DNA from 4 places in the Priestia megaterium genome. Region 1 is predicted to be linked to each of the others. Evidence: a T-box and tRNA genes for the amino acid it is inferred to sense, from the RefSeq annotation. Region 1 holds a T-box; the other regions hold tRNA genes.
The links. A T-box is a leader RNA that pairs with one kind of tRNA and senses whether it is charged. The one in region 1 lies ahead of CEQ83_RS22695 (valine--tRNA ligase), so its partner is inferred to be a tRNA-Val.

Region 1 (7,551 bases):
ATGTTTATTATATATCACTTACCTAGGGGGTGAAAGTGACAATACTTTGAACTTAGTGCTTCCTTATTATTTGTATCCCTTTCTTACATTATGTTAAAAGCAGCAAGAGTTCACTTGCTGCTTCTGCTCATTTGAGAAGAAAGGCCCGCACTTCTGATATAAAATACAGAGACCCTGTAATCACGACCATGTCTTGTTCACCTGTCGCCTTTTCCTTTACGTAAGCAATTGCTTTTTTCCACTCCTCGTCCATATGCTTATTACGATGAGTACTCATCTCATAAAGCTCCCCAGCTGCGCGAGCACGAGGAAAGTCAAACGACGTAAATGTAATACTTGCAGCGATTGTTTCAAGTTCTTGGACCATTCGATCAGCGCTTTTATCATTTAAGCAGCTGAAGATTAAATGAATGTTTCGATCTTCATAATGAAGGCGTAAAGTAGATAACAAGCTATCAATGCCTTCTGCATTATGAGCCCCGTCAATAATCGTTAAAGGATGCTCATTTACTATCTCAAAGCGGCCGTTCCACTTTGTATGCTGAATCCCTTTTATCATTTGCTCATTGGAGATAGAAAGCTTTTTCTTTTCTTTTAAATAACAAACGGCCATCACAGCCAAAGCTGCATTTTTAACTTGATGATAGCCAAGCATATTTAATTGCAAGTGTTCAAATGTACCATACGGCGTTTTTAACGTAAAGCCTTCTCCATTTGCTAAGGGCTCATAGTTTTCAATTTTAAATTCTTTTCCTAACACAAATAACGAAGCCTGCTTCAAATTTGCCTCTTCTGTAATGACGTCAAGCGCCTTTACTTGCTCTGCACCAGTAATAATAGGGACTTCTTTTTTAATAATCCCCGCTTTTTCTGCTGCAATTTCTTCTACCGTATCACCTAGTATCGCCATGTGATCAAATCCAATGTTTGTAATAATACTCACCATAGGATTCACAACGTTTGTTGAATCATATCGTCCCCCAAGACCTGTTTCAAACACAACATAGTCAACTGAATCATGATAGCCGAAATAAAGAAAAGCCATGATTGTAATCACTTCAAATTCCGTTGCTGACCCTAAGTCCGTATGTTCTAGTCGCTCCACTACAGGCTTTACTTCCTGAACAAGAGCGGTCATTGCTTCATTTGAAATAGGCTGTCCATTCACGCTAATCCGCTCATTAAATGTTTCGATATAAGGGGAAGTAAACGTTCCAACTTTATACCCTGCTTCTTCTAACATATTTCGCAAATACGAAACAGTAGAACCTTTACCATTCGTCCCAGCAACGTGAATAGCATTTATATTTTGCTGCGGAAAATCAAGCTGCTCTAGCATCCATTCCATTCGTTCTAACCCCGGCTTGATTCCAAAGCGAAGTCTGTTATGAATCCAATCAAGCGCTTCTTCATATGTCGTTATCATCTTTTATTCACCTTTCTTTTCCATCGCTATTATTATGTAAAGAAAAAGCGTCGCTATACAAGCCACGCTTTTTCTGTTGGTTTATTAACCCATTGATTATCCGCGTAATTCAGCAATACGAGACTGAACAGCTTCACGTTTTTCAACGTAATCTTGCTCTTTTGCACGCTCTTCTTCTACTACTTTAGCAGGCGCTTTTGCAATAAAGCCTTGGTTGTTTAATTTCTTTTGTACACGTTCTACTTCTTTGTTTAACTTATCGTGTTCTTTTTCTAAACGGGCGATTTCTTCTTCGATATTAATTAAACCTTCAAGAGGTAAAATTAATTCTGCGCCTGTTACAACAGCAGTCATCGCTTTTTCATCTAATGAAACATCGGTTGAAATTACAAGCTCACTTGGATTACAGAAACGTTCTACATACGCACGATTCTTTTCAAGCTGACTTTGAATATTTTCATCTTTAGCTTTAATAAATAATTTTACTTGTTTGCTCATCGGCGTGTTCACTTCAGCACGAATGTTACGAACAGCACGGATAATATCTACAAGTAAACGCATATCGTTAGCAGCTTCTTTATCCGAAAGCTCAGCGCGTACTTCCGGCCATTTAGCTACTGTAATTGATTCACCTTCATGCGGCAAGCTTTGCCAAATTTCTTCAGTAATAAACGGCATGAATGGATGTAAAAGTCGCATTGTGTTATCAAGTACATAAGCTAAAATTGAGCGAGTGGTCTTTTTAGCTGCTTCATCTTCTCCGTAAAGAGGAAGTTTAGCCATTTCAATGTACCAATCGCAGAAGTCATCCCAAATAAAGTTATAAAGAATGCGTCCAACTTCACCAAATTCATATTTGTCAGCTAATTTTGTTACGTGCTCAATCGTTTCATTTAAGCGCGTTAAAATCCATTTATCCGCAACTGACTTTTCGCCTGATAAATCAAGCTCTTCAAATGTGATGCCGTCCATGTTCATTAATGCGAAACGAGAAGCATTCCAAATTTTATTTGCAAAGTTCCATGTCGCTTCGACTTTTTCAAAGCTAAAGCGTAAATCTTGTCCCGGTGAGCTTCCTGTAGATAAGAAATAGCGAAGAGAATCTGCACCGTATTTCTCGATTACTTCCATTGGATCTACGCCGTTACCAAGTGATTTACTCATTTTACGACCTTCAGCATCTCGTACAAGACCGTGAATAAGTACATCGTCAAACGGACGTTTACCCGTAAATTCAAGACCTTGGAAAATCATACGAGATACCCAGAAGAAAATAATGTCGTAGCCCGTTACAAGCACATTTGTTGGGTAGTAGCGTTTGAAATCAGCTGCATCCACATCCGGCCAGCCCATTGTTGAGAACGGCCATAGCGCTGAACTGAACCATGTGTCTAATACATCTGAATCCTGTTCCCAGTTTTCGATATCTGCTGGAGCCTCATGATCTACGTATACTTCTCCAGTTTCTTTATGATACCAAGCTGGAATGCGGTGTCCCCACCAAAGCTGACGCGAAATACACCAGTCGCGAATATTTTCCATCCAGTGTAAGTATGTCTTTTCAAAACGATCAGGCACAAAGTTTACTTTTTCTTCTTGTTTTTGAAGATCTACTGCTTTATCTGCTAACGGCTGCATTTTTACAAACCACTGAGTTGATAAATAAGGTTCAACAACGGCACCGCTTCGTTCACTGTGACCTACTGAATGCATGTGGTCTTCAATGTCGAACAATACGCCGTCTTCTTGAAGGTCTTTAACAATTTGCTTACGGCAAGCAAAACGATCCATTCCTTCATATTTACCTGCTTTGTCATTCATCGTACCGTCTTGATTCATCACTAAAATACGCTCTAAATTATGACGGTTTCCAATTTCAAAATCGTTCGGGTCATGAGCAGGCGTAATTTTTACTGCACCAGAACCGAATTCCATATCTACATAATCATCGCCTACGATTGGAATTTCACGACCTACAATCGGAAGGACAACCTTTTTGCCGATTAAGTGCTTATAGCGATCATCTTCAGGGTGAACAGCTACAGCCGTATCTCCTAGCATTGTTTCAGGACGAGTTGTTGCGATTTCAATATGTCCAGAACCATCTGCCAACGGATAGCGCATATGATAAAACGCACCTTGTACATCTTTGTAAATAACCTCGATGTCTGAAAGAGCTGTTTTTGTAGCTGGATCCCAGTTAATAATATATTCTCCGCGATAGATTAACCCTTTTTTGTAAAGCGTTACGAATACTTCGCGCACTGCTTTAGAAAGGCCTTCATCAAGCGTGAAGCGCTCGCGTGAATAGTCTAAGCCAAGTCCTAGCTTCGACCACTGCTGGCGAATAAAGCTTGCATATTCTTCTTTCCATTTCCACGTTTCGGCTACAAAATTTTCGCGGCCTAGATCGTAGCGGCTTTTCCCTTCGCTGCGAAGCTTTTCTTCTACTTTTGCCTGCGTTGCAATCCCCGCATGGTCCATGCCGGGAAGCCATAAAACGTCATAGCCTTGCATGCGCTTCATACGCGTTAAGATGTCTTGTAACGTTGTATCCCAAGCGTGGCCTAAATGCAGCTTGCCCGTTACGTTTGGGGGTGGAATTACAATTGTATATGGCTCTTTTTCAGGGTCATTTGTTGCTTCAAAAAACTTCCCGTCTAACCAATACTGATAACGATTTTCTTCAACGGCTTTTGGATCATACTTCGTTGGAAGAGTCACTTCTTTTTCAGACATAATGTATACCTCCATAATATAAAGTTTCAGTCTTTAGAAACTGTGTAAAGCTTTTATAAACATAAAAAAACTCCTTTCCTAATAAAAGGACGAAAGGAGTTGATTTCGCGGTACCACCTTTTTTTATAGACGTATCCCGTTTGATAAGCCTATACACTTCATTTCATAACGGTTGATTAACCGGCTTTTTCTACTGAGCTATGCAGCTGTTCAAAAAAGCTACTCATAGGCGACATTCCGAGTGCACATTCTTAAGAAATCTCACAGCAGCTGATTTCTCTCTCTGAAAGACGAACATCCCGTACTCTTCCTATTCACTGTATTTATGTATGAATTTCTCTTAATTATACTATATGAAAAAATGTTGAATCGTCAATAATCTTCTCCATTTTTTTATGATTATATTCATAATTTTTTTGTTCTGCTCTTTATTTTTTCATTCACTCGCTAATTTTGGAAATAAAATGAAAAGTCCGCTCAAAAAAATGGCACCATTTCTTTCTTTTTTCATATACTTACTTTAACCTGGGCACGTGGATTGAAAGGGGCATGTACAAATGAAGAAACGAATAAATGTAAATTCGTATCAGCTGCAGCGGTGGCTCAAAACAGCAGGAGCGGCTTGTGGACAGTTTATTGTTCCTTTAACAATTTTTCAAGGTATACGTACACTATTCTTCCCCACAACCTTTGATGTACTGTTGTTGGCACTTCTTGCCATACTAGCGGTTGCTTTATATTCGGACTGGATTTAAAAACCCAAGCGCTATTCGTTCGCTTGGGCTTGTGCAGCTGCTTCCGCTGCCATTTTTTTTTGCTGATCTACTTCAAATATTTTAATATTGAGCTGTTCAATGTTTTTCGTCAGCCAGTATGCTCGAATAAATGACTGCATATGTTCAAGCTCCGTTTTACTTTCTTTATGCTGCCTATATTGAACGATACACTGATACAAGGGTTCTGGAAACGCTAAATAACTGTGCAAAAGCAGTCTTTCCTCTTCTCTGAGAGCAAAATGTTTTTCATACGTACTAAACCACTCATAGCTGTCATAGGTAGTTACTGGGTACGTGCGAAGAGTACGGAAATAAAATGAGACCAAATCATAAATCGGTGAAGCATCTTTTGCATGTTCAAAGTTAATAAAAAAACCATTTCCCCGTTCGTCATAGATAAAATGTTTAGCCGATAGCTTTCCATGAGACGTAACCAGCCGGATCTTTTCCTTTTCTTCCATTTCATCGTTCCACTGATCGAGCTTTCCAAAACCAAACTCAAGCGCTCTTGTCATTTCATAATAAAATGTACAGTAATGCAACTCAAACGGGGACATATACACTTTCTTCTCGCATTCTACTACGTACTGCTTCAGCTCTTCCTGACGTTTTTCCCACGTTTCTTTCATCGATGTATAATGATTTTCTATATCTTCTTTTTTTACTTCTACTTCCTGCGCCGAAGCACCGTGAAGCTTAGCAAGCTCTTGAAATAATTTATGATATCGAATATCACGCTCTTCGGTTGGGTTATTTGGGAGCCACGGCATTAAGTAATACGAGCCGCTTTCATCTGAAACAATGGGCTGAGAACGCTTCGTTTGATAAATAGGGACAAAGCCCATCCACCCTTTTTGATACACGTTCTGCAACTTTTGAATGAAGTTCTGATTTCGCTCTTGATGATTCGCCATTTCTTTAAGCGCAAATACGCCAGTTTTTGTATAGACTTTTTTTACTTTTCCGTAGTCTTCGATAAAGTCAACATCTAAGTCATATTCTTTTAACAATACTTTGTAGTCTGCTACTGTCCGCTGCATCTATATTCTCCTTCCTCGTAAAAAATAAAGAAAACAGTTAAGACATTATATGCGTCAAAACTGTTTTCTTTCCGACTTTAACGAACGGGAATATTTAAGATGCTTCCTTCTTCCAGCTCATATTCATCTCCTAAATTATTCACTCGTAAAATGTTTTGTACATTCGTATTATAGCGGTTTGCTATCGTATCAAGCGAATCTCCGTCTTGAACAATACAAAGCTTCCACGTTGAAAAAGCTTCTTCTTCCCGCGAAAAGAGCTTTGTTAAATAAAGGGCGTTTTCATTTCGGCCGCTTTCATTTTCTTCTTTCCGAAATTCAACAATAATCTTTTCCTTTTCTTGCTCAGCCTCTTGTTGAACGTCAGCATACGTATTTAATTCACTAGCTTGCGATTCTTCGAAGCTTTCTTGCTCTTGACGAAGCTGAAAGAGCTCAATCACGTTGTCTTCTCTTTCTTCCTCGATTGGTGCCTCTTTTTTCACTTCGACTTCAAATGGTTCATATGCTTCCTCTTCATATTCCACGACCGGCTCAGCACGAGATTCTTTTTTAAATACAGATGAAAAATAACTAGGAGGCTTTTCTGAATGATCTTCTTCAATAGCCTCTGCCTCTAAAAGTGCGGGAGCTTCACGATAGCTTACGTCAAACTCTTGCTCCTCTTGTTTCTCTTCTTCTTGAGCAAAGTTTTCAGTATATACCTCTTCAGCATCGTCTGCTTCTTCATAGGAGACGATGTGCTGTTCTTCCGCAAACTCTTCCTCTTCTTCTCGTTCTTGTTCTTCATGCTGTTCCCCGTACAATCCTGTGATGGACAAGTCAGCCATTAGCTGCAGCTGATTTGTGCCTGGTAATTCATAATCAAATAAATCAATAGATACATATACATCTTCAATACTTTGAATACGATTTTTAGGAATGGTAATATCAACAGGAAATTGATGTGATAATTCAGCCGTTCCGTCTTCACGGACAGAGATAGATTGCACTTGATTCTCATTTGTATATTCGCGTAACGAGTGCTCTCCCTCGTACGTTTCGTATTCACCTGTTAATTGTAATGCTCCTCGAATAGACACATATTGGTCATATTCTTGAATAGATACTTGAGGCTCTAAGGAGATAGACAAAAGTTGTGAGACTTCCTGTCCTTTTTGAAACCATACTGATTCTTCTACGGAAAAACGCAGACATGATAAATTATCCTGCGACAAATTGTTCTCCCCCTTCCAACACCCGCCAGGTAATAGCGCGGTCATTAAAGATGTATGAACAAATAAATTAAAATATGTCTTGAAAACTAAAAAAGCTTACGGAATCCTCCGTAAGCTTCTTTATAAAAGTTATTTCTATTTAGCTGTTTATCCACGCAACTTTGAAAAAGCTTTTTCAGCTGCTGCAATTGTATGTTCAATGTCTGCATCTGTATGAGAAGTTGATAAAAACATTCCTTCGAATTGAGAAGGAGGTAAAAACACGCCTTCATTAGCCATTTCACGATAGTAAGCTGCAAAATAATCTAAATTCGATGTTTTCGCTGTTTCGTAATTTATGACCTGTTCGTTTG
Region 2 (7,551 bases), 1.2 Mb from region 1:
CAAGCATTTTACCTGGGAATTTTTCATGAATAGCATCTGCAAATTTTTGTGCCTGTTCCAAGTTTGGTTCAGACGTCTCACACCATACTAGATCAGCATATGGCGCATATGCTAAGCCACGAGCGATAGCTTGATCGATTCCGGCTCTCGTGCGATAAAACCCTTCAGCGGTGCGTTCACCTGTAATAAACTGGCGATCTACAGGATCAACATCACTTGTAATTAAATCAGCGGCATCAGCATCGGTACGAGCAATCAGAAGTGTTGGAACACCCATTACATCAGCAGCTAAACGAGCAGCAATCAAGTTTTTCACAGCTGTCTGAGTTGGAAGCAATACCTTGCCGCCAAGATGACCACACTTTTTCTCAGATGACAATTGATCTTCGAAGTGTACCGCAGATGCTCCTGACTCAATCATTCCTTTCATTAATTCAAATACGTTCAACTGTCCTCCGAACCCTGCTTCTGCATCTGCTACAATTGGAGCAAAGTAATCAATATCTCCTTCTCCTTCTAAATGCTGAATTTGATCGGCACGCTGCAGCGCTTGATTGATTCGTTTCACAACATGCGGCACGCTGTTTGCTGGATATAGACTTTGATCAGGATACATATTTCCTGAAAGGTTTGCATCTGCAGCTACTTGCCATCCACTGAGATAAATGGCTTTTAACCCTGCTTTTACCTGTTGTACTGCTTGATTTCCTGTTAAAGCTCCTAATGCATGAACGTATGGCTCTGTTTTTAATAAGTTCCAGAACTTTTCGGCCCCTCTTCTAGCAAGCGTGTGTTCAATATCAATGGATCCTCTCAGTCCAATGACTTTTTCTGCAGAATATGGACGTTCAATTCCTTTCCAACGCTCATCGCTTTTCCAGTTCTCTTCAAGGTTTTTTACACGAATCTCTTTCATTCTTTATACCCCCTAATGAATTTAAAATTCTATATTCATAAAAATATAAAACGCAGCAGTGAGAATATGTCTGTTTCATGATGAAGTAAATTAGCAGTTTGCCATAGTGTTAGTAAGAACGTAGATGAAATAAGTAAATAGTTGAAGGACATGTAGTAAGACTTTGCTGAGGTGAATATACGCTGATAAGTTTGACTGCTATCTTTTCAATCACAAATAACTATTACTCCCTATTGTTATAAAACAGTTTTTATTTTACATACGTTATTATATAACAGTACTTTCGAAAATGAAACCTCCTTTTAGAATTTTTTTCCTACTCGCAAGGAGGCTTTTCTATTAATACCTACGTATAAAAGGCTTCATATATCCTTTACTTTTTCTTATATCACTTATTCATTTCTTTCATACTTCTCAACAAATGAAATTCTTTCCAATATTGTTGGATGACCATATCGAAAAATTTTCACTAAATACGGCGGATTCACCTGGGACAGTCCTGATTTTGTTAAATCCTGAAATGTTTTAATAGCAGCTTGTTTATCTCCTGTTAAGTCCATGGCGTACGTGTCAGATTGAAGTTCATGATGACGCGACTGCATATTTGTTAAAGGACTTACAGCAAATGTGAGCACAGAAAAAATAAGTAGAATAAGCGGTAATGAATTTAAATCACTAAGAGAAGTGATTTTTAATGCTTTCCCCCATCTCTTAATCACAAAGCTAGCAAAATGTTTCGTTAGCCATAAACCTACAATCGATAAAACTAAGGCTGAAGCAATCCCTACATAAATATGTTTCTTCACATAGTGACCCATTTCGTGCGCCATGATAAACAAAATTTCACGTTCCGTCAATTTATTAAGAGTAGTATCCCATAACACAATTCTTGAATTAGAACCTATTCCCGTTACATATGCATTGAGAGAGTTCGTTTTTTCAGACATGTTTACTTCATATACATGCTTAGCAGGTATATGAGCTTCATCTGCTAAATGCAAAATTTTCGTCTCCAGCTCTTTATTCTTTAATGGATAAAAATCGTTATATAACGGATCGATAACCACTGGTTGAATAAACGTCAAAAATAGCGTAAATGGAATAGATACTAGCCACGCATACAGCCACCATCTTTTTGAAAACTTACGAATGAATGCATATAACACAGCAATCACTAAAAACATCGTGGCATAGTTCACCCAAAAATCTGTAAAAAGATCTTTCATCCATCCTTGGAAAGGTTGCGTCGTAATATGGTAAGCCGTTGAAAGCTTATAGCTAATCCAGTCCATAGGAAAAGAGTAGATCAGCAGCAGAACAGATAACCAAAATACATAAATAGCAGTTTGGAGAAGACTGAAACGACTGACGTCTTTAGACCACTTATTCACTTTCTTAGACACACCTAACACTAAAATTAAAATAAACCCTAACCACTCATATGGAATTCGGATAAAAAAGAGCGCATCTCTAATCTTTGAATATTTTTCGGTTAACATAAGTTCTCTTGCATTCATAAACGTAGCCGGATCCACGCTGGTACCTTTTAATGATTGTGGAATAGAGGTGTCACTTATATAAAATAAATACACCCATATACAAGCTGCATACACAAGAAAAACTCCGATGGACCACAAAACAATTTTTTTCACGCATTCCCCTCCTTTTGTACAAACAGTATTCTGTTATTACTATTGTAGGTTTTTTTTCGAAATTTAGAACAAGCGTTTAGAGATGTGCTATAGGAAATGCAAATTGTGAAGAGAAAATCATAGAAAAACGAAAAACAGAGTTTATTCTTTTGTCTAAACTCTGTTTACAAACAAAAAAAGCAGTTTGCATATGCAAACTGCTTTTGAGATGACCCGTACGGGATTCGAACCCGTGTTACCGCCGTGAAAGGGCGGTGTCTTAACCGCTTGACCAACGGGCCAGTATGGCTCCACAGGTAGGACTCGAACCTACGACCGATCGGTTAACAGCCGATAGCTCTACCACTGAGCTACTGTGGAATATGGTGGGCCTAAGTGGACTCGAACCACCGACCTCACGCTTATCAGGCGTGCGCTCTAACCAGCTGAGCTATAGGCCCATTATTTGGAGCGGGTGATGAGAATCGAACTCACGACATCAGCTTGGAAGGCTGAGGTTTTACCACTAAACTACACCCGCGTTACTTAAGATGGGGCGACTGATGGGAATCGAACCCACGAATGCCGGAACCACAATCCGGTGCGTTAACCACTTCGCCACAATCGCCGTCTTAAAATGGTGGCTCGGGACGGAATCGAACCGCCGACACAAGGATTTTCAGTCCTTTGCTCTACCAACTGAGCTACCGAGCCCCAAACAAAATGGCGGTCCCGACGGGAATCGAACCCGCGATCTCCTGCGTGACAGGCAGGCATGTTAACCGCTACACCACGGGACCACTTTGGTTGCGGGGACAGGATTTGAACCTGCGACCTTCGGGTTATGAGCCCGACGAGCTACCGAACTGCTCCACCCCGCGATGATATGAATATGATATAAATAAATGGCGGAGGAAGAGGGATTCGAACCCCCGCGGGCTTTAACACCCCTGTCGGTTTTCAAGACCGATCCCTTCAGCCGGACTTGGGTATTCCTCCGTATATTTATAACAAATGTAACTTATATGGTAGCGGCGGAGGGAGTCGAACCCACGACCTCACGGGTATGAACCGTACGCTCTAGCCAGCTGAGCTACACCGCCATATTATTCGTTACAATTATTTAATTTCATTGGTGGAGCCTAGCGGGATCGAACCGCTGACCTCCTGCGTGCAAGGCAGGCGCTCTCCCAGCTGAGCTAAGGCCCCATAAATGGTCGGGAAGACAGGATTCGAACCTGCGACCCCTTGGTCCCAAACCAAGTGCTCTACCAAGCTGAGCTACTTCCCGTTTATGGCGCGCCCGAGAGGAGTCGAACCCCTAACCTTTTGATCCGTAGTCAAACGCTCTATCCAATTGAGCTACGGGCGCTTTATATGGAGCGGAAGACGAGGTTCGAACTCGCGACCCCCACCTTGGCAAGGTGGTGTTCTACCACTGAACTACTTCCGCTTATTAAAATGAGCCATGAAGGACTCGAACCTTCGACCCTCTGATTAAAAGTCAGATGCTCTACCAACTGAGCTAATGGCTCTCTATGGCTGGGCTAGCTGGATTCGAACCAACGCATGACGGAATCAAAATCCGTTGCCTTACCGCTTGGCGATAGCCCAATAAAATGGTGGAGGGGGGCAGATTCGAACTGCCGAACCCGAAGGAGCGGATTTACAGTCCGCCGCGTTTAGCCACTTCGCTACCCCTCCGATATAAATGGTGCCGGCAAGAGGACTTGAACCCCCAACCTACTGATTACAAGTCAGTTGCTCTACCAGTTGAGCTACACCGGCACGGTGGTGGAGGATGACGGGATCGAACCGCCGACCCCCTGCTTGTAAGGCAGGTGCTCTCCCAGCTGAGCTAATCCTCCAAATATCATACACAACATTAAATGTGTATATAAGTTTTTTACAAATGAGCCAAATAAAAAACCCCTAGACTCTTTTACAAGAGCATAAAAAGGGGTCTTATTCATTGCCTGGCAACGTCCTACTCTCACAGGGACAAAGTCCCAACTACCATTGGCGCTAAAGAGCTTAACTTCCGTGTTCGGTATGGGAACGGGTGTGACCTCTTCGCTATCGCCACCAGACAAGAGATTGCTCTCTCAAAACTAGATAACAATTTGCTGAGTAAAGCTTACGCTTTTAAAAGTTTGGTTAAGTCCTCGATCGATTAGTATCAGTCAGCTACACATGTCGCCACGCTTCCACCTCTGACCTATCAACCTGATCATCTTTCAGGGATCTTACTAGCTTGCGCTATGGGAAATCTCATCTTGAGGGGGGCTTCATGCTTAGATGCTTTCAGCACTTATCCCGTCCACACATAGCTACCCAGCGATGCCTTTGGCAAGACAACTGGTACACCAGCGGTGTGTCCATCCCGGTCCTCTCGTACTAAGGACAGCTCCTCTCAAATTTCCTACGCCCACGACGGATAGGGACCGAACTGTCTCACGACGTTCTGAACCCAGCTCGCGTACCGCTTTAATGGGCGAACAGCCCAACCCTTGGGACCGACTACAGCCCCAGGATGCGATGAGCCGACATCGAGGTGCCAAACCTCCCCGTCGATGTGGACTCTTGGGGGAGATAAGCCTGTTATCCCCGGGGTAGCTTTTATCCGTTGAGCGATGGCCCTTCCATGCGGAACCACCGGATCACTAAGCCCGACTTTCGTCCCTGCTCGACTTGTAGGTCTCGCAGTCAAGCTCCCTTGTGCCTTTACACTCTACGAATGATTTCCAACCATTCTGAGGGAACCTTTGGGCGCCTCCGTTACATTTTAGGAGGCGACCGCCCCAGTCAAACTGCCCACCTGACACTGTCTCCCGGCCCGATCAGGGCCGCGGGTTAGAATTTCAATACAGCCAGGGTAGTATCCCACCGACGCCTCCACCGAAGCTAGCGCTCCGGCTTCTCAGGCTCCTACCTATCCTGTACAAGCTGTACCAAAATTCAATATCAGGCTACAGTAAAGCTCCACGGGGTCTTTCCGTCCTGTCGCGGGTAACCTGCATCTTCACAGGTACTATAATTTCACCGAGTCTCTCGTTGAGACAGTGCCCAGATCGTTACGCCTTTCGTGCGGGTCGGAACTTACCCGACAAGGAATTTCGCTACCTTAGGACCGTTATAGTTACGGCCGCCGTTTACTGGGGCTTCGATTCAGAGCTTCTCCCAAAGGATAACCCCTCCTCTTAACCTTCCAGCACCGGGCAGGCGTCAGCCCCTATACTTCGCCTTGCGGCTTCGCAGAGACCTGTGTTTTTGCTAAACAGTCGCCTGGGCCTATTCACTGCGGCTCTCTCGGGCTATACACCCTACCAGAGCACCCCTTCTCCCGAAGTTACGGGGTCATTTTGCCGAGTTCCTTAACGAGAGTTCTCTCGATCACCTTAGGATTCTCTCCTCGCCTACCTGTGTCGGTTTGCGGTACGGGCACCTCCCGCCTCGCTAGAGGCTTTTCTTGGCAGTGTGGAATCAGGAACTTCGGTACTATAGTTCCCTCGTCATCACAGCTCAGCCTTTATGATGAGCGGATTTGCCTACTCATCAGCCTAACTGCTTGAACGCGCATATCCAGCAGCGCGCTTACCCTATCCTACTGCGTCCCCCCATTACTCAAACGGCGGGGAGGTGGTACAGGAATATCAACCTGTTGGCCATCGCCTACGCTTTTCAGCCTCGGCTTAGGTCCCGACTAACCCTGAGCGGACGAGCCTTCCTCAGGAAACCTTAGGCATTCGGTGGACAAGATTCTCACTTGTCTTTCGCTACTCATACCGGCATTCTCACTTCTAAGCGCTCCACCAGTCCTTACGGTCTGACTTCGCTGCACTTAGAACGCTCTCCTACCACTGACATCAAAGATGTCAATCCACAGCTTCGGTGATACGTTTAGCCCCGGTACATTTTCGGCGCAGAGTCACTCGACCAGTGAGCTATTACGCACTCTTTAAATGGTGGCTGCTTCTAAGCCAACATCCTGGTTGTCTAAGCAACTCCACATCCTTTTCCACTTAACGTATACTTGGGGACCTTAGCTGGTGGTCTGGGCTGTTTCCCTTTTGACTACGGATCTTATCACTCGCAGTCTGACTCCCATGGATAAGTCTTTGGCATTCGGAGTTTGACTGAATTCGGTAACCCGTTGGGGGCCCCTAGTCCAATCAGTGCTCTACCTCCAAGACTCTTACAACATGAGGCTAGCCCTAAAGCTATTTCGGAGAGAACCAGCTATCTCCAGGTTCGATTGGAATTTCTCCGCTACCCACACCTCATCCCCGCACTTTTCAACGTGCGTGGGTTCGGGCCTCCATTCAGTGTTACCTGAACTTCACCCTGGACATGGGTAGATCACCTGGTTTCGGGTCTACAACCACATACTAAACGCCCTATTCAGACTCGCTTTCGCTACGGCTCCGCCTTATCAGCTTAACCTTGCATGGGATCGTAACTCGCCGGTTCATTCTACAAAAGGCACGCCATCACCCGTTAACGGGCTCTGACTACTTGTAGGCACACGGTTTCAGGATCTCTTTCACTCCCCTTCCGGGGTGCTTTTCACCTTTCCCTCACGGTACTGGTTCACTATCGGTCACTAGGTAGTATTTAGCCTTGGGAGATGGTCCTCCCAGCTTCCGACGGAATTTCACGTGTTCCGCCGTACTCAGGATCCACTCAAGAGGGAACGAAGTTTCAACTACAGGGTTGTTACCTTCTTCGACGGACCTTTCCAGGTCGCTTCATTTACTTCGTTCCTTTGTAACTCCGTATAGAGTGTCCTACAACCCCAAGAGGCAAGCCTCTTGGTTTGGGCTAATTCCGTTTCGCTCGCCGCTACTCAGGAAATCGCATTTGCTTTCTCTTCCTCCGGGTACTTAGATGTTTCAGTTCCCCGGGTCTGCCTTCAATATCCTATGTATTCAGATAAAGATACTGTTCCATTACGAACAGTGGGTTTCCCCATTCGGAAATCTCCGGATCAAAGCTCACTTACAG
Region 3 (7,551 bases), 800 kb from region 1:
TTCAGGAACGAATTGAGCGCTTTCAAAAAACGCAGGATGAAGAAGCACAAAGTGATCTAGTAGTACATTACAAGAACCTTGTTGAATCTATTGCACGTCGTTATTCAAAAGGCAGAAGCTTACATGAAGATATTGTGCAGGTAGGGATGCTAGGACTGTTAGGAGCTATTAGAAGGTATGATGCTTCATTTGGAAGAAGTTTTGAATCGTTTGCTGTTCCTACAATCATTGGAGAGATTAAGCGATTTTTACGCGATAAAACGTGGAGTGTTCACGTACCGCGCCGCATCAAAGAATTAGGTCCTAAAATTAAAGCAGCTGTCGAAGAGCTAACAACCCGTTTACAGCGATCTCCTCAAGTAAAAGAAATTGCTGATCATATCGGAGTGACAGAGGAAGAAATTTTAGAAACGATGGAGATGGGGCAAAGTTATCAAGCGTTGTCTGTTGATCATTCTATTGAAGCAGACTCTGATGGAAGTACTGTTACAATCCTTGATTTAGTAGGTGAACAAGAGTCGGGTTATGAGAAAACTGATCAGCGCTTAGTGTTAGAAAAGATTCTTCATGTATTAAGCGATAGAGAAAAAGAAGTAATTCGCTATACATTTATTGAAAATCTGAGTCAAAAAGATGCCGGTGAGAAATTAGGGATTTCTCAAATGCATGTATCTCGACTGCAAAGAAGAGCTCTTGATAAGCTAAGGACTGCAGCTCGCTCAGATTCTAACGATTCGGAGTATATGTCGTGATGACAGTAGACCCGAATACAAAGTCGATTCAAACTCATATATATCAAGAGCCAAAGCAAGGGAACGTGTGTTGTGGAGATAGTTACTATGTCAAAGAAACGGATGATTATTTTCTATGTGCAGTGGCAGATGGATTAGGAAGCGGTGAACAAGCCAGAGCCGCTTCTGTAGCTGTTACGGATGTAGCGAAAGCTCATCATCATCTAGATGTAGATGAGATCATTTCTAAGTGCAACAAGGCTACTCGACATACAAGAGGCGCAGCAGTAGCTATTTTGAAAATTGATAAAAAACATAACGAATTTCATTACACAAATGTAGGTAATATCCGCTTTTATCTGTATTCTCCGGAGGGGAAATTAACGTACCCTCTGCCAATTCAAGGTTTTTTATCAGGGAAAATTCAAAAGTTCCGCACACAAACCTTCCCATATGACTCCGGTTCTAAATTTTTGATTCATACAGATGGCTTAGAATTAAAAGAGATTAAATCTGTTTTTGCTAACTCGATGAATGTCGATCAATTGTCGACACGCCTACAGGCAGCAATTCGATCTCATAATGACGATATTACGTATATCGCTGGTCATCTTCCAACTGCATAGCCTTTCTTTTTAGCTCACATGTGTTATTGCATGTGAGTTTTGTTACAATAGAGACAAAGTTTCATTTAGGTAGGAGGATAAGCTGTGTCTGTTGCAACGAAATTAGATAATCAAATTGTTCAACGTGTAAGTAAAGAGGTAGAGATTTCACACAAGCAAGTACAAAACGTAATTGCTTTAGTAGAAGATGGTAATACAGTTCCCTTTATTGCTCGATATAGAAAAGAACAAACTGGTGCTTTGGATGAAGTCCAAATCCGGAATATTTTAGATTCCTGGAACTATTTAATGAATTTAGAGGAGCGTAAACAGGAAGTTCACCGATTAATTGAAGAGCAAGGGAAATTAACTGAGGAACTGTCTGCTCAAATTCATCAAGCGAAGAAATTGCAGCAAGTAGAAGATTTATACCGCCCTTTTAAGCAAAAACGACGTACAAAAGCAACTGTAGCAAAAGAAAAAGGTCTTGAACCATTAGCACAGTGGCTACTAAGTTTCCCGAATTCTGACGTGAACATTGAAGCGCAAACATACATAAATGAAGAAGCAGGAGTTCAATCTTCTGACGAAGCTATTCAGGGAGCCCTAGACATTGTAGCGGAACAAATTTCTGACGAAGCATCTTACCGTCAATGGATTCGTACGACCACTGTAAAAGATGGCATAATTGTTACTTCAGTCAAAGATCCGGAAAAAGATGGAAAAAATATCTATGAAATGTACTATGAATATACAGAAGCGGTAAAGCGAATCGTTCCTCACCGTATTTTAGCTATGAATAGAGGAGAAAAAGACGGTATTTTAAAAGTGAGTATTGACGCGCCTACAGATCGTATTCTTTCATATTTACATAAAGAAGTAATCAAGAAAAGGGATTCTTCAGCTGAAGGTTATATCATCTCAGCTATAGAAGATGCTTATAAACGCTTAATAGAACCATCTATTGAACGCGAAATTCGTAAAGACCTATCAGAAAAAGCGGAAGAAAGAGCCATTCACATCTTTTCTGAAAACTTACGAAAACTTCTTCTCCAACCTCCATTGAAAGGGAAAGTGGTATTAGGAGTAGATCCAGCTTTTCGAACAGGCTGCAAATTAGCTGTAGTAGATGAAACAGGCAAGGTATTAAAAATTGATGTTATTTATCCACATCCTCCTGTGAGAAAAGCAGCTGAAGCACAAAATAAATTAAAGAAAATGTTCGCTGAATACCCTATTGAAGTAGTGGCAATTGGAAATGGAACGGCATCTCGCGAAACGGAGCAATTTGTAGCGGATGTTCTTAAAGAAATTGAAAACCCAGTTTATTATTTGATTGTGAATGAAGCGGGAGCAAGCGTATATTCGGCTTCTGATGTTGCTAGAGAAGAATTCCCTGATTTTCAAGTAGAAGAGCGAAGCGCTGTATCGATTGCCAGAAGGCTGCAAGATCCGCTGGCTGAGCTTGTGAAAATCGATCCTAAGTCGGTAGGAGTAGGGCAATATCAGCATGATGTGTCTCAAAAGCAATTAAATGATTCACTGACTTTTATTGTAGAGACAGTAGTAAACCAAGTAGGAGTGAATGCAAACACGGCTTCTGCTTCGCTTCTACAATACGTTGCTGGTCTAAATAAGACAGTTGCTCAAAACATTGTAAAATATCGGGATGAAAACGGAAAATTCTCTAACCGAAAACAGTTGAAGAAAATTCCGCGTCTAGGGGCTAAAACATATGAGCAGTGTATTGGGTTTTTACGTATTATAGAAGGTGAAGAACCTTTAGACAGAACGGGTATCCATCCTGAAACATATGGAGACGTTAAAAAGCTTTTAAAGAAAGCGGAAGTGAAAGAGACTGAACTTGGAACGGAGAAAGTAAAAGAAGCATTAAAACATATTTCTTTACCCGAAATATCAGAAGAACTAAGTATAGGGGAGCTTACTTTAAAAGACATTATAGAAGCGCTCGTAAGACCGGAAAGAGATCCTCGTGATGAACTGCCAAAACCTTTGCTCCGTCAGGATATTTTGAAGCTAGAGGATCTAGCAAAAGGTATTCAGCTTGAAGGAACGGTGCGAAACGTCGTAGACTTCGGAGCGTTCATCGATATAGGAGTTAAGCAAGACGGTCTAGTCCATATTTCTAAATTAACGAATCGGTACGTTAAGCATCCCCTCGATGTCGTTTCAGTAGGAGATTTGGTGAATGTGTGGGTAGAAGACGTAGATATGAAAAAAGGAAGAGTTGCACTGACGATGATTCCGCCCCATCAATAATAAAATTGCCTTTTCAGATTTTCTGAAAAGGCAATTTTATTTGTAAAAAGAAGTGATTTAAGAAGCGGAATTATTTTTTTGATAAAAAAACCAACATTGGTTGAGCAATTTTATTTGTGCACGGTCTTTTTCAGAATAAGCGCGCCTCATTTGTTTTTGTAGCCACATTGGCATAAGGACAATCACTCCTTTTCATTTATGATAAGGTGAATAGTGAGTATGTAATGAAGTGTATGCCCCAAGAGCTAGTCAGGTGATTTCATACAGTAGAGGAGTATGTAAGATGAATGATAAGGATTTACAAATACTTGTAGAAGAAATTTCATTGAAGCTGTTTCACAAACCATTTCGTCATGAAGCCACTTTTAATTCTCGGTTACGTACGACAGGCGGAAGGTATTTGTTACGTACATCTAATATAGAAGTAAACTACAAATACTTTGAACAATATGGCACACAAGAAATAGTAGAAATTATTAAACATGAGCTCTGTCACTATCATTTGCATATTGAGGGGAAAGGGTATAAGCATGGAGATCAAGACTTTAAAAGGTTAATGAAAGAAGTAGATGCACCTCGATTTTGTCAGGCATTGAAAAAAGAAAGTGATGGAAAGAAAAAAGAGCACATATATGTATGTATGCAGTGTGATCAAAAATATGTTCGAAAAAGAAAAGTGAACACAGTTAAATATGTTTGTGGGAAGTGTAAAGGTAAATTAAAAAAAATGTAGAAGATGCTTGACTAAAATAGATTCATTATGGTAAATTAATAAAGCCGTCTCAAATAAACGGCAAAGAAATTACAAAAACTTATTGACATTACATATAATGTCGATTACAATGTAAGAAGTCTGATAAATATTATTCCACAGTAGCTCAGTGGTAGAGCTATCGGCTGTTAACCGATCGGTCGTAGGTTCGAGTCCTACCTGTGGAGCCATATGGAGAAGTACTCAAGTGGCTGAAGAGGCGCCCCTGCTAAGGGTGTAGGTCGTGTAAGCGGCGCGAGGGTTCAAATCCCTCCTTCTCCGCCATTTTATAATGGCCCGTTGGTCAAGCGGTTAAGACACCGCCCTTTCACGGCGGTAACACGGGTTCGAATCCCGTACGGGTCACCATTGATTTTTATTTACATATCCTGTGGAGGATTAGCTCAGCTGGGAGAGCACCTGCCTTACAAGCAGGGGGTCGGCGGTTCGATCCCGTCATCCTCCACCATTTTGACTGTTTCATACATAATTTTGGATGGTCCCGTGGTGTAGCGGTTAACATGCCTGCCTGTCACGCAGGAGATCGCGGGTTCGATTCCCGTCGGGACCGCCATTTTAAATTATTGGGCTATCGCCAAGCGGTAAGGCAACGGATTTTGATTCCGTCATGCGTTGGTTCGAATCCAGCTAGCCCAGCCATAAAGAGCCATTAGCTCAGTTGGTAGAGCATCTGACTTTTAATCAGAGGGTCGAAGGTTCGAGTCCTTCATGGCTCATTTTCATTTCTTGCGGGTGTGGCGGAATTGGCAGACGCGCTAGACTTAGGATCTAGTGTCTTTACGACGTGGGGGTTCAAGTCCCTTCACCCGCATCTTATTCATTTTATGTATTTAGCGGTCGTGGCGGAATGGCAGACGCGCTAGGTTGAGGGCCTAGTGGGGGCGACCCCGTGGAGGTTCAAGTCCTCTCGGCCGCACCAAAAAAACTTTTTAAAAAAGTATTGACATAAGAAAATAGAAATGATATTATAATAAAGTCGCCAAAACAACGGCGGTAAACATCATAAGAAGCGCCCGTAGCTCAATTGGATAGAGCGTTTGACTACGGATCAAAAGGTTAGGGGTTCGACTCCTCTCGGGCGCGCCATATTGCGGGTGTAGTTTAGTGGTAAAACCTCAGCCTTCCAAGCTGATGTCGTGAGTTCGATTCTCATCACCCGCTCCAAATATATTGAACTTTGAAAACTGAACAAAGCGACAAACGTCAACGTTAATTTTTATTTTTTAAATGAGCAAGTCAAACATTTCTTCGGAGAGTTTGATCCTGGCTCAGGATGAACGCTGGCGGCGTGCCTAATACATGCAAGTCGAGCGAACTGATTAGAAGCTTGCTTCTATGACGTTAGCGGCGGACGGGTGAGTAACACGTGGGCAACCTGCCTGTAAGACTGGGATAACTTCGGGAAACCGAAGCTAATACCGGATAGGATCTTCTCCTTCATGGGAGATGATTGAAAGATGGTTTCGGCTATCACTTACAGATGGGCCCGCGGTGCATTAGCTAGTTGGTGAGGTAACGGCTCACCAAGGCAACGATGCATAGCCGACCTGAGAGGGTGATCGGCCACACTGGGACTGAGACACGGCCCAGACTCCTACGGGAGGCAGCAGTAGGGAATCTTCCGCAATGGACGAAAGTCTGACGGAGCAACGCCGCGTGAGTGATGAAGGCTTTCGGGTCGTAAAACTCTGTTGTTAGGGAAGAACAAGTACGAGAGTAACTGCTCGTACCTTGACGGTACCTAACCAGAAAGCCACGGCTAACTACGTGCCAGCAGCCGCGGTAATACGTAGGTGGCAAGCGTTATCCGGAATTATTGGGCGTAAAGCGCGCGCAGGCGGTTTCTTAAGTCTGATGTGAAAGCCCACGGCTCAACCGTGGAGGGTCATTGGAAACTGGGGAACTTGAGTGCAGAAGAGAAAAGCGGAATTCCACGTGTAGCGGTGAAATGCGTAGAGATGTGGAGGAACACCAGTGGCGAAGGCGGCTTTTTGGTCTGTAACTGACGCTGAGGCGCGAAAGCGTGGGGAGCAAACAGGATTAGATACCCTGGTAGTCCACGCCGTAAACGATGAGTGCTAAGTGTTAGAGGGTTTCCGCCCTTTAGTGCTGCAGCTAACGCATTAAGCACTCCGCCTGGGGAGTACGGTCGCAAGACTGAAACTCAAAGGAATTGACGGGGGCCCGCACAAGCGGTGGAGCATGTGGTTTAATTCGAAGCAACGCGAAGAACCTTACCAGGTCTTGACATCCTCTGACAACTCTAGAGATAGAGCGTTCCCCTTCGGGGGACAGAGTGACAGGTGGTGCATGGTTGTCGTCAGCTCGTGTCGTGAGATGTTGGGTTAAGTCCCGCAACGAGCGCAACCCTTGATCTTAGTTGCCAGCATTTAGTTGGGCACTCTAAGGTGACTGCCGGTGACAAACCGGAGGAAGGTGGGGATGACGTCAAATCATCATGCCCCTTATGACCTGGGCTACACACGTGCTACAATGGATGGTACAAAGGGCTGCAAGACCGCGAGGTCAAGCCAATCCCATAAAACCATTCTCAGTTCGGATTGTAGGCTGCAACTCGCCTACATGAAGCTGGAATCGCTAGTAATCGCGGATCAGCATGCCGCGGTGAATACGTTCCCGGGCCTTGTACACACCGCCCGTCACACCACGAGAGTTTGTAACACCCGAAGTCGGTGGAGTAACCGTAAGGAGCTAGCCGCCTAAGGTGGGACAGATGATTGGGGTGAAGTCGTAACAAGGTAGCCGTATCGGAAGGTGCGGCTGGATCACCTCCTTTCTAAGGATTTTTACATGACGTACGTTTTGACACTTTGTTCAGTTTTGAGAGTTCAATCTCTCAATTATAGAAAGCATACTACTTTCTTCTTATTAGATAAGAAGAATTTTGGTTGCGATTGTTCTTTGAAAACTAGATAACAGTAATTGCTGAGGAAAAGTGAAACTTTTCTTTAATCAAACCAATAAATAACACAACTTTATGTTGTACCATTTATTCGCTAATGGTTAAGTTAGAAAGGGCGCACGGTGAATGCCTTGGCACTAGGAGCCGATGAAGGACGGGACTAACACCGATATGCTTCGGGGAGCTGTAAGTGAGCTTTGATCCGGAGATTTCCGAATGGGGAAACCCACTGTTCGTAAT
Region 4 (7,551 bases), 230 kb from region 1:
CTTCTAAATCTTTCCACTCATCAAATTGGCCAAACTCTCCGCCCATAAATAAAAGCTTTTTTCCAGGGTGTGCAAAGAAATATCCATATAGCAGTCGAAGCTGTGCAAACTTGCGCCAGTAATCACCTGGCATCTTATTAAGCAATGATTTTTTCCCATGTACGACTTCATCATGAGAAAGCGGCAAAATAAAGTTTTCGTTAAACGCATACATTAGTGAAAAGGTCATTTTATCGTGAAGATAGGGACGTCTTTCCACGCCAGCTTCCATGTACGTTAAAACGTCATTCATCCATCCCATGTTCCACTTATAATTAAAGCCTAAACCGCCCTCATACGTAGGTGCTGTAACAAGGGGCCAATCCGTTGAATCTTCTGCCATCATTAATATCGTTTCATCAGATTTAAAAACAGCTTCATTCAATTTTTTTAAGAAGCTGACAGCTCCATCATTTACTGCTTTTCCAGAAGAATTTTGCCAATAAAGCATATTAGCTACAGCATCTACTCGAAATCCATCTATGTGGAAGTACTCCAACCAAAACAAAGCGTTCGAAATGAGAAAACTTTGTACTTCAGGCTTGCCTAAATCGAAATTAGCTGTTCCCCAAACATAGTTTTCACGGTCGGGTTCTTTTTTGTATTCATAAGTAGGTTCTCCATCGAACATATACAGACCATGTTCATCCTTACAAAAATGCCCGGGTACCCAGTCTAAAAGAACGCCTATATTATTTTGATGACACTCATCTATAAAGTTCATCAACTCTTTGGGTGTACCGTATCGACTGGTAGCAGAATAGTATCCAGTTCCTTGATATCCCCAGGATCGGTCGAGCGGATGCTCAATGACTGGTAATAACTCAATATGTGTAAAACCTTGTTCAGCAATATAAGGAATAAGCTCCTGTGCTAATTCACTGTATGTATAAAGGCTGCCATCTTCATGAGTCCTCCAAGACCCTGCATGCAGCTCGTAAATACACAGTGGTCTTTCATATATATTTTGCTGTTTTTTCTTTCTACGCCAATATTGGTCGTTCCATTTGTACCCATCCAATGAGTAAACAATAGACGCAGTGTTTGGACGCACTTCACTGAAGAAAGCGTATGGATCTGCTTTTAATTTTTTTTGATTGCTTTGTGTGATGATTTCATATTTATAAATAGTCCCTTGTTCTAATTCAGGGATAAATGTCATCCAAATACCTTCTTCATTAACTTTAACCATTGAATGTTGAAAACCGTTCCATTTATTAAAATCACCTACAACGCTTACACCCTTTGCATGAGGTGCCCACACGCAAAATCGTACGCCTTCAATTCCTTCTACCGTTACCTGATGCGCACCGAAAATAGAGTAACTGCGAAATAAGTTTCCTTCGTGATACAAATGAACATCAAATTCAGTAGGCTGAACCGCTAGATTCACTTTTGCCACCCCTTTAACTTCAAACATAATATACGCACATAATATACGCTTCTTACCACTCATTCCCTTTTATAGTAAAAACATAAACCTTTTCTACAAATATAATAGAATAAATGTTCTCTAAAATTACTCTTTATTCCATACTCTTCATACTTTATTACTTTATGAATAATTCCATATGATATAGGGAAAATCCTGCTTAAAACTTACTTTTTATTCTGAAAATTCATGGTAATTATTCCTAACTATTATTCCTGTTTACTTAATCTTTAAAAAAGCGCAAATAAAAAAAAGGTTTGCATATATGCAAACCTTTTTAAGATGACCCGTACGGGATTCGAACCCGTGTTACCGCCGTGAAAGGGCGGTGTCTTAACCGCTTGACCAACGGGCCATATTTAAATTTAAAACGACTGGCGGAGAAGGAGGGATTTGAACCCTCGCGCCGCTTACACGACCTACACCCTTAGCAGGGGCGCCTCTTCAGCCACTTGAGTACTTCTCCGTATGGCTCCACAGGTAGGACTCGAACCTACGACCGATCGGTTAACAGCCGATAGCTCTACCACTGAGCTACTGTGGAATATGGTGGGCCTAAGTGGACTCGAACCACCGACCTCACGCTTATCAGGCGTGCGCTCTAACCAGCTGAGCTATAGGCCCATTATTTGGAGCGGGTGATGAGAATCGAACTCACGACATCAGCTTGGAAGGCTGAGGTTTTACCACTAAACTACACCCGCGTTACTTAAGATGGGGCGACTGATGGGAATCGAACCCACGAATGCCGGAACCACAATCCGGTGCGTTAACCACTTCGCCACAATCGCCGTCTTAAAATGGTGGCTCGGGACGGAATCGAACCGCCGACACAAGGATTTTCAGTCCTTTGCTCTACCAACTGAGCTACCGAGCCAAACAAAATGGCGGTCCCGACGGGAATCGAACCCGCGATCTCCTGCGTGACAGGCAGGCATGTTAACCGCTACACCACGGGACCACTTTGGTTGCGGGGACAGGATTTGAACCTGCGACCTTCGGGTTATGAGCCCGACGAGCTACCGAACTGCTCCACCCCGCGATGATATGAATATGATATAAATAAATGGCGGAGGAAGAGGGATTCGAACCCCCGCGGGCTTTAACACCCCTGTCGGTTTTCAAGACCGATCCCTTCAGCCGGACTTGGGTATTCCTCCGTATATTTATAACAAATGTAACTTATATGGTAGCGGCGGAGGGAGTCGAACCCACGACCTCACGGGTATGAACCGTACGCTCTAGCCAGCTGAGCTACACCGCCATATTATTCGTTACAATTATTTAATTTCATTGGTGGAGCCTAGCGGGATCGAACCGCTGACCTCCTGCGTGCAAGGCAGGCGCTCTCCCAGCTGAGCTAAGGCCCCATAAATGGTCGGGAAGACAGGATTCGAACCTGCGACCCCTTGGTCCCAAACCAAGTGCTCTACCAAGCTGAGCTACTTCCCGTTTATGGCGCGCCCGAGAGGAGTCGAACCCCTAACCTTTTGATCCGTAGTCAAACGCTCTATCCAATTGAGCTACGGGCGCTTATTAAAATGGTGCCGAGGGCCGGACTTGAACCGGCACGGTAGTCACCTACCGCAGGATTTTAAGTCCTGTGTGTCTGCCAATTCCACCACCCCGGCAGGACTTATATACGTGGAGCGGAAGACGAGGTTCGAACTCGCGACCCCCACCTTGGCAAGGTGGTGTTCTACCACTGAACTACTTCCGCGCATATATGAAATTAAGTAAAGATGCGGGTGAAGGGACTTGAACCCCCACGTCGTAAGACACTAGATCCTAAGTCTAGCGCGTCTGCCAATTCCGCCACACCCGCGTGTGAATATTAAATGGTGAGCCATGAAGGACTCGAACCTTCGACCCTCTGATTAAAAGTCAGATGCTCTACCAACTGAGCTAATGGCTCGAAAAAAATGGTGCCGGCAAGAGGACTTGAACCCCCAACCTACTGATTACAAGTCAGTTGCTCTACCAATTGAGCTACACCGGCGTGCAATCTCTGACTTAAATAGTCGATGGTGGAGGATGACGGGATCGAACCGCCGACCCCCTGCTTGTAAGGCAGGTGCTCTCCCAGCTGAGCTAATCCTCCGATATAAAAGCCTGGCAACGTCCTACTCTCACAGGGACAAAGTCCCAACTACCATTAGCGCTAAAGAGCTTAACTTCCGTGTTCGGTATGGGAACGGGTGTGACCTCTTCGCTATCGCCACCAGACATATTATATTATACACTATTATATAAAGAAAGCAATACTTTTTTCGAAAGATTTATTCTTTCAAAACTAGATAACAGTTTGCTGAGTAAAGCTTACACTTTTAAAGTTTGGTTAAGTCCTCGATCGATTAGTATCAGTCAGCTACACATGTCGCCACGCTTCCACCTCTGACCTATCAACCTGATCATCTTTCAGGGATCTTACTAGCTTGCGCTATGGGAAATCTCATCTTGAGGGGGGCTTCATGCTTAGATGCTTTCAGCACTTATCCCGTCCACACATAGCTACCCAGCGATGCCTTTGGCAAGACAACTGGTACACCAGCGGTGTGTCCATCCCGGTCCTCTCGTACTAAGGACAGCTCCTCTCAAATTTCCTACGCCCACGACGGATAGGGACCGAACTGTCTCACGACGTTCTGAACCCAGCTCGCGTACCGCTTTAATGGGCGAACAGCCCAACCCTTGGGACCGACTACAGCCCCAGGATGCGATGAGCCGACATCGAGGTGCCAAACCTCCCCGTCGATGTGGACTCTTGGGGGAGATAAGCCTGTTATCCCCGGGGTAGCTTTTATCCGTTGAGCGATGGCCCTTCCATGCGGAACCACCGGATCACTAAGCCCGACTTTCGTCCCTGCTCGACTTGTAGGTCTCGCAGTCAAGCTCCCTTGTGCCTTTACACTCTACGAATGATTTCCAACCATTCTGAGGGAACCTTTGGGCGCCTCCGTTACATTTTAGGAGGCGACCGCCCCAGTCAAACTGCCCACCTGACACTGTCTCCCGGCCCGATCAGGGCCGCGGGTTAGAATTTCAATACAGCCAGGGTAGTATCCCACCGACGCCTCCACCGAAGCTAGCGCTCCGGCTTCTCAGGCTCCTACCTATCCTGTACAAGCTGTACCAAAATTCAATATCAGGCTACAGTAAAGCTCCACGGGGTCTTTCCGTCCTGTCGCGGGTAACCTGCATCTTCACAGGTACTATAATTTCACCGAGTCTCTCGTTGAGACAGTGCCCAGATCGTTACGCCTTTCGTGCGGGTCGGAACTTACCCGACAAGGAATTTCGCTACCTTAGGACCGTTATAGTTACGGCCGCCGTTTACTGGGGCTTCGATTCAGAGCTTCTCCCAAAGGATAACCCCTCCTCTTAACCTTCCAGCACCGGGCAGGCGTCAGCCCCTATACTTCGCCTTGCGGCTTCGCAGAGACCTGTGTTTTTGCTAAACAGTCGCCTGGGCCTATTCACTGCGGCTCTCTCGGGCTATACACCCTACCAGAGCACCCCTTCTCCCGAAGTTACGGGGTCATTTTGCCGAGTTCCTTAACGAGAGTTCTCTCGATCACCTTAGGATTCTCTCCTCGCCTACCTGTGTCGGTTTGCGGTACGGGCACCTCCCGCCTCGCTAGAGGCTTTTCTTGGCAGTGTGGAATCAGGAACTTCGGTACTATAATTCCCTCGTCATCACAGCTCAGCCTTTATGATGAGCGGATTTGCCTACTCATCAGCCTAACTGCTTGAACGCGCATATCCAGCAGCGCGCTTACCCTATCCTACTGCGTCCCCCCATTACTCAAACGGCGGGGAGGTGGTACAGGAATATCAACCTGTTGGCCATCGCCTACGCTTTTCAGCCTCGGCTTAGGTCCCGACTAACCCTGAGCGGACGAGCCTTCCTCAGGAAACCTTAGGCATTCGGTGGACAAGATTCTCACTTGTCTTTCGCTACTCATACCGGCATTCTCACTTCTAAGCGCTCCACCAGTCCTTACGGTCTGACTTCACAGCACTTAGAACGCTCTCCTACCACTGACATCAAAGATGTCAATCCACAGCTTCGGTGATACGTTTAGCCCCGGTACATTTTCGGCGCAGAGTCACTCGACCAGTGAGCTATTACGCACTCTTTAAATGGTGGCTGCTTCTAAGCCAACATCCTGGTTGTCTAAGCAACTCCACATCCTTTTCCACTTAACGTATACTTGGGGACCTTAGCTGGTGGTCTGGGCTGTTTCCCTTTTGACTACGGATCTTATCACTCGCAGTCTGACTCCCATGGATAAGTCTTTGGCATTCGGAGTTTGACTGAATTCGGTAACCCGTTGGGGGCCCCTAGTCCAATCAGTGCTCTACCTCCAAGACTCTCACAACATGAGGCTAGCCCTAAAGCTATTTCGGAGAGAACCAGCTATCTCCAGGTTCGATTGGAATTTCTCCGCTACCCACACCTCATCCCCGCACTTTTCAACGTGCGTGGGTTCGGGCCTCCATTCAGTGTTACCTGAACTTCACCCTGGACATGGGTAGATCACCTGGTTTCGGGTCTACAACCACATACTAAACGCCCTATTCAGACTCGCTTTCGCTACGGCTCCGCCTTATCAGCTTAACCTTGCATGGGATCGTAACTCGCCGGTTCATTCTACAAAAGGCACGCCATCACCCGTTAACGGGCTCTGACTACTTGTAGGCACACGGTTTCAGGATCTCTTTCACTCCCCTTCCGGGGTGCTTTTCACCTTTCCCTCACGGTACTGGTTCACTATCGGTCACTAGGTAGTATTTAGCCTTGGGAGATGGTCCTCCCAGCTTCCGACGGAATTTCACGTGTTCCGCCGTACTCAGGATCCACTCAAGAGGGAACGAAGTTTCAACTACAGGGTTGTTACCTTCTTCGACGGACCTTTCCAGGTCGCTTCATTTACTTCGTTCCTTTGTAACTCCGTATAGAGTGTCCTACAACCCCAAGAGGCAAGCCTCTTGGTTTGGGCTAATTCCGTTTCGCTCGCCGCTACTCAGGAAATCGCATTTGCTTTCTCTTCCTCCGGGTACTTAGATGTTTCAGTTCCCCGGGTCTGCCTTCAATATCCTATGTATTCAGATAAAGATACTGTTCCATTACGAACAGTGGGTTTCCCCATTCGGAAATCTCCGGATCAAAGCTCACTTACAGCTCCCCGAAGCATATCGGTGTTAGTCCCGTCCTTCATCGGCTCCTAGTGCCAAGGCATTCACCGTGCGCCCTTTCTAACTTAACCATTAGCGAATAAATGGTACAACATAAAGTTGTGTTATTTATTGGTTTGATTAAAGAAAAGTTTCACTTTTCCTCAGCAATTACTGTTATCTAGTTTTCAAAGAACAATCGCAACCAAAATTCTTCTTATCTAATAAGAAGAAAGTAGTATGCTTTCTATAATTGAGAGATTGAACTCTCAAAACTGAACAAAGTGTCAAAACGTACGTCATGTAAAAATCCTTAGAAAGGAGGTGATCCAGCCGCACCTTCCGATACGGCTACCTTGTTACGACTTCACCCCAATCATCTGTCCCACCTTAGGCGGCTAGCTCCTTACGGTTACTCCACCGACTTCGGGTGTTACAAACTCTCGTGGTGTGACGGGCGGTGTGTACAAGGCCCGGGAACGTATTCACCGCGGCATGCTGATCCGCGATTACTAGCGATTCCAGCTTCATGTAGGCGAGTTGCAGCCTACAATCCGAACTGAGAATGGTTTTATGGGATTGGCTTGACCTCGCGGTCTTGCAGCCCTTTGTACCATCCATTGTAGCACGTGTGTAGCCCAGGTCATAAGGGGCATGATGATTTGACGTCATCCCCACCTTCCTCCGGTTTGTCACCGGCAGTCACCTTAGAGTGCCCAACTAAATGCTGGCAACTAAGATCAAGGGTTGCGCTCGTTGCGGGACTTAACCCAACATCTCACGACACGAGCTGACGACAACCATGCACCACCTGTCACTCTGTCCCCCGAAGGGGAACGCTCTATCTCTAGAGTTGTCAGAGGATGTCAAGACCTGGTAAGGTTCTTCGCGTTGCTTCGAAT

Region 2: it encodes a tRNA-Val, which carries the amino acid that the T-box ahead of CEQ83_RS22695 (valine--tRNA ligase) is inferred to sense. The anticodon was not compared.
Region 3: it encodes a tRNA-Val, which carries the amino acid that the T-box ahead of CEQ83_RS22695 (valine--tRNA ligase) is inferred to sense. The anticodon was not compared.
Region 4: it encodes a tRNA-Val, which carries the amino acid that the T-box ahead of CEQ83_RS22695 (valine--tRNA ligase) is inferred to sense. The anticodon was not compared.

The regions. Positions count from the first base shown of each region.
Region 1 is NZ_CP023317.1:4,422,671-4,430,221, forward strand. Features, by position in the region: gene CEQ83_RS22690 (bifunctional folylpolyglutamate synthase/dihydrofolate synthase) at 128-1,426, opposite strand; gene CEQ83_RS22695 (valine--tRNA ligase) at 1,523-4,165, opposite strand; T-box leader at 4,248-4,492, opposite strand; gene CEQ83_RS22700 (hypothetical protein) at 4,723-4,920, shown strand; gene ysxE (spore coat protein YsxE) at 4,932-5,981, opposite strand; gene spoVID (stage VI sporulation protein D) at 6,059-7,198, opposite strand; gene hemL (glutamate-1-semialdehyde 2,1-aminomutase) at 7,346-7,551, opposite strand, start outside.
Region 2 is NZ_CP023317.1:587,744-595,294, reverse strand. Features, by position in the region: gene aceA (isocitrate lyase) at 1-916, opposite strand, end outside; gene CEQ83_RS03200 (M48 family metallopeptidase) at 1,309-2,568, opposite strand; tRNA gene CEQ83_RS03195 (tRNA-Glu) at 2,778-2,849, opposite strand; tRNA gene CEQ83_RS03190 (tRNA-Asn) at 2,854-2,928, opposite strand; tRNA gene CEQ83_RS03185 (tRNA-Ile) at 2,932-3,008, opposite strand; tRNA gene CEQ83_RS03180 (tRNA-Gly) at 3,015-3,088, opposite strand; tRNA gene CEQ83_RS03175 (tRNA-His) at 3,100-3,175, opposite strand; tRNA gene CEQ83_RS03170 (tRNA-Phe) at 3,186-3,261, opposite strand; tRNA gene CEQ83_RS03165 (tRNA-Asp) at 3,272-3,347, opposite strand; tRNA gene CEQ83_RS03160 (tRNA-Met) at 3,352-3,428, opposite strand; tRNA gene CEQ83_RS03155 (tRNA-Ser) at 3,454-3,546, opposite strand; tRNA gene CEQ83_RS03150 (tRNA-Met) at 3,574-3,650, opposite strand; tRNA gene CEQ83_RS03145 (tRNA-Ala) at 3,681-3,756, opposite strand; tRNA gene CEQ83_RS03140 (tRNA-Pro) at 3,762-3,838, opposite strand; tRNA gene CEQ83_RS03135 (tRNA-Arg) at 3,843-3,919, opposite strand; tRNA gene CEQ83_RS03130 (tRNA-Gly) at 3,926-4,000, opposite strand; tRNA gene CEQ83_RS03125 (tRNA-Lys) at 4,010-4,082, opposite strand; tRNA gene CEQ83_RS03120 (tRNA-Gln) at 4,087-4,161, opposite strand; tRNA gene CEQ83_RS03115 (tRNA-Tyr) at 4,168-4,251, opposite strand; tRNA gene CEQ83_RS03110 (tRNA-Thr) at 4,260-4,335, opposite strand; tRNA gene CEQ83_RS03105 (tRNA-Val) at 4,340-4,415, opposite strand; rRNA gene rrf (5S ribosomal RNA) at 4,522-4,637, opposite strand; rRNA gene CEQ83_RS03095 (23S ribosomal RNA) at 4,701-7,551, opposite strand, start outside.
Region 3 is NZ_CP023317.1:194,189-201,739, forward strand. Features, by position in the region: gene sigB (RNA polymerase sigma factor SigB) at 1-752, shown strand, start outside; gene CEQ83_RS01085 (PP2C family serine/threonine-protein phosphatase) at 752-1,357, shown strand; gene CEQ83_RS01090 (Tex family protein) at 1,442-3,616, shown strand; gene cmpA (cortex morphogenetic protein CmpA) at 3,674-3,790, opposite strand; gene CEQ83_RS01100 (SprT family protein) at 3,900-4,349, shown strand; tRNA gene CEQ83_RS01105 (tRNA-Asn) at 4,484-4,558, shown strand; tRNA gene CEQ83_RS01110 (tRNA-Ser) at 4,562-4,652, shown strand; tRNA gene CEQ83_RS01115 (tRNA-Glu) at 4,662-4,736, shown strand; tRNA gene CEQ83_RS01120 (tRNA-Val) at 4,761-4,836, shown strand; tRNA gene CEQ83_RS01125 (tRNA-Asp) at 4,866-4,941, shown strand; tRNA gene CEQ83_RS01130 (tRNA-Gln) at 4,953-5,027, shown strand; tRNA gene CEQ83_RS01135 (tRNA-Lys) at 5,032-5,104, shown strand; tRNA gene CEQ83_RS01140 (tRNA-Leu) at 5,117-5,199, shown strand; tRNA gene CEQ83_RS01145 (tRNA-Leu) at 5,222-5,307, shown strand; tRNA gene CEQ83_RS01150 (tRNA-Arg) at 5,398-5,474, shown strand; tRNA gene CEQ83_RS01155 (tRNA-Gly) at 5,479-5,552, shown strand; rRNA gene CEQ83_RS01160 (16S ribosomal RNA) at 5,634-7,185, shown strand; rRNA gene CEQ83_RS01165 (23S ribosomal RNA) at 7,411-7,551, shown strand, end outside.
Region 4 is NZ_CP023317.1:4,656,572-4,664,122, forward strand. Features, by position in the region: gene glgB (1,4-alpha-glucan branching protein GlgB) at 1-1,459, opposite strand, end outside; tRNA gene CEQ83_RS23805 (tRNA-Glu) at 1,755-1,826, opposite strand; tRNA gene CEQ83_RS23810 (tRNA-Ser) at 1,847-1,937, opposite strand; tRNA gene CEQ83_RS23815 (tRNA-Asn) at 1,941-2,015, opposite strand; tRNA gene CEQ83_RS23820 (tRNA-Ile) at 2,019-2,095, opposite strand; tRNA gene CEQ83_RS23825 (tRNA-Gly) at 2,102-2,175, opposite strand; tRNA gene CEQ83_RS23830 (tRNA-His) at 2,187-2,262, opposite strand; tRNA gene CEQ83_RS23835 (tRNA-Phe) at 2,273-2,348, opposite strand; tRNA gene CEQ83_RS23840 (tRNA-Asp) at 2,357-2,432, opposite strand; tRNA gene CEQ83_RS23845 (tRNA-Met) at 2,437-2,513, opposite strand; tRNA gene CEQ83_RS23850 (tRNA-Ser) at 2,539-2,631, opposite strand; tRNA gene CEQ83_RS23855 (tRNA-Met) at 2,659-2,735, opposite strand; tRNA gene CEQ83_RS23860 (tRNA-Ala) at 2,766-2,841, opposite strand; tRNA gene CEQ83_RS23865 (tRNA-Pro) at 2,847-2,923, opposite strand; tRNA gene CEQ83_RS23870 (tRNA-Arg) at 2,928-3,004, opposite strand; tRNA gene CEQ83_RS23875 (tRNA-Leu) at 3,014-3,102, opposite strand; tRNA gene CEQ83_RS23880 (tRNA-Gly) at 3,117-3,191, opposite strand; tRNA gene CEQ83_RS23885 (tRNA-Leu) at 3,215-3,296, opposite strand; tRNA gene CEQ83_RS23890 (tRNA-Lys) at 3,311-3,386, opposite strand; tRNA gene CEQ83_RS23895 (tRNA-Thr) at 3,395-3,470, opposite strand; tRNA gene CEQ83_RS23900 (tRNA-Val) at 3,497-3,572, opposite strand; rRNA gene rrf (5S ribosomal RNA) at 3,582-3,697, opposite strand; rRNA gene CEQ83_RS23910 (23S ribosomal RNA) at 3,806-6,741, opposite strand; rRNA gene CEQ83_RS23915 (16S ribosomal RNA) at 6,967-7,551, opposite strand, start outside.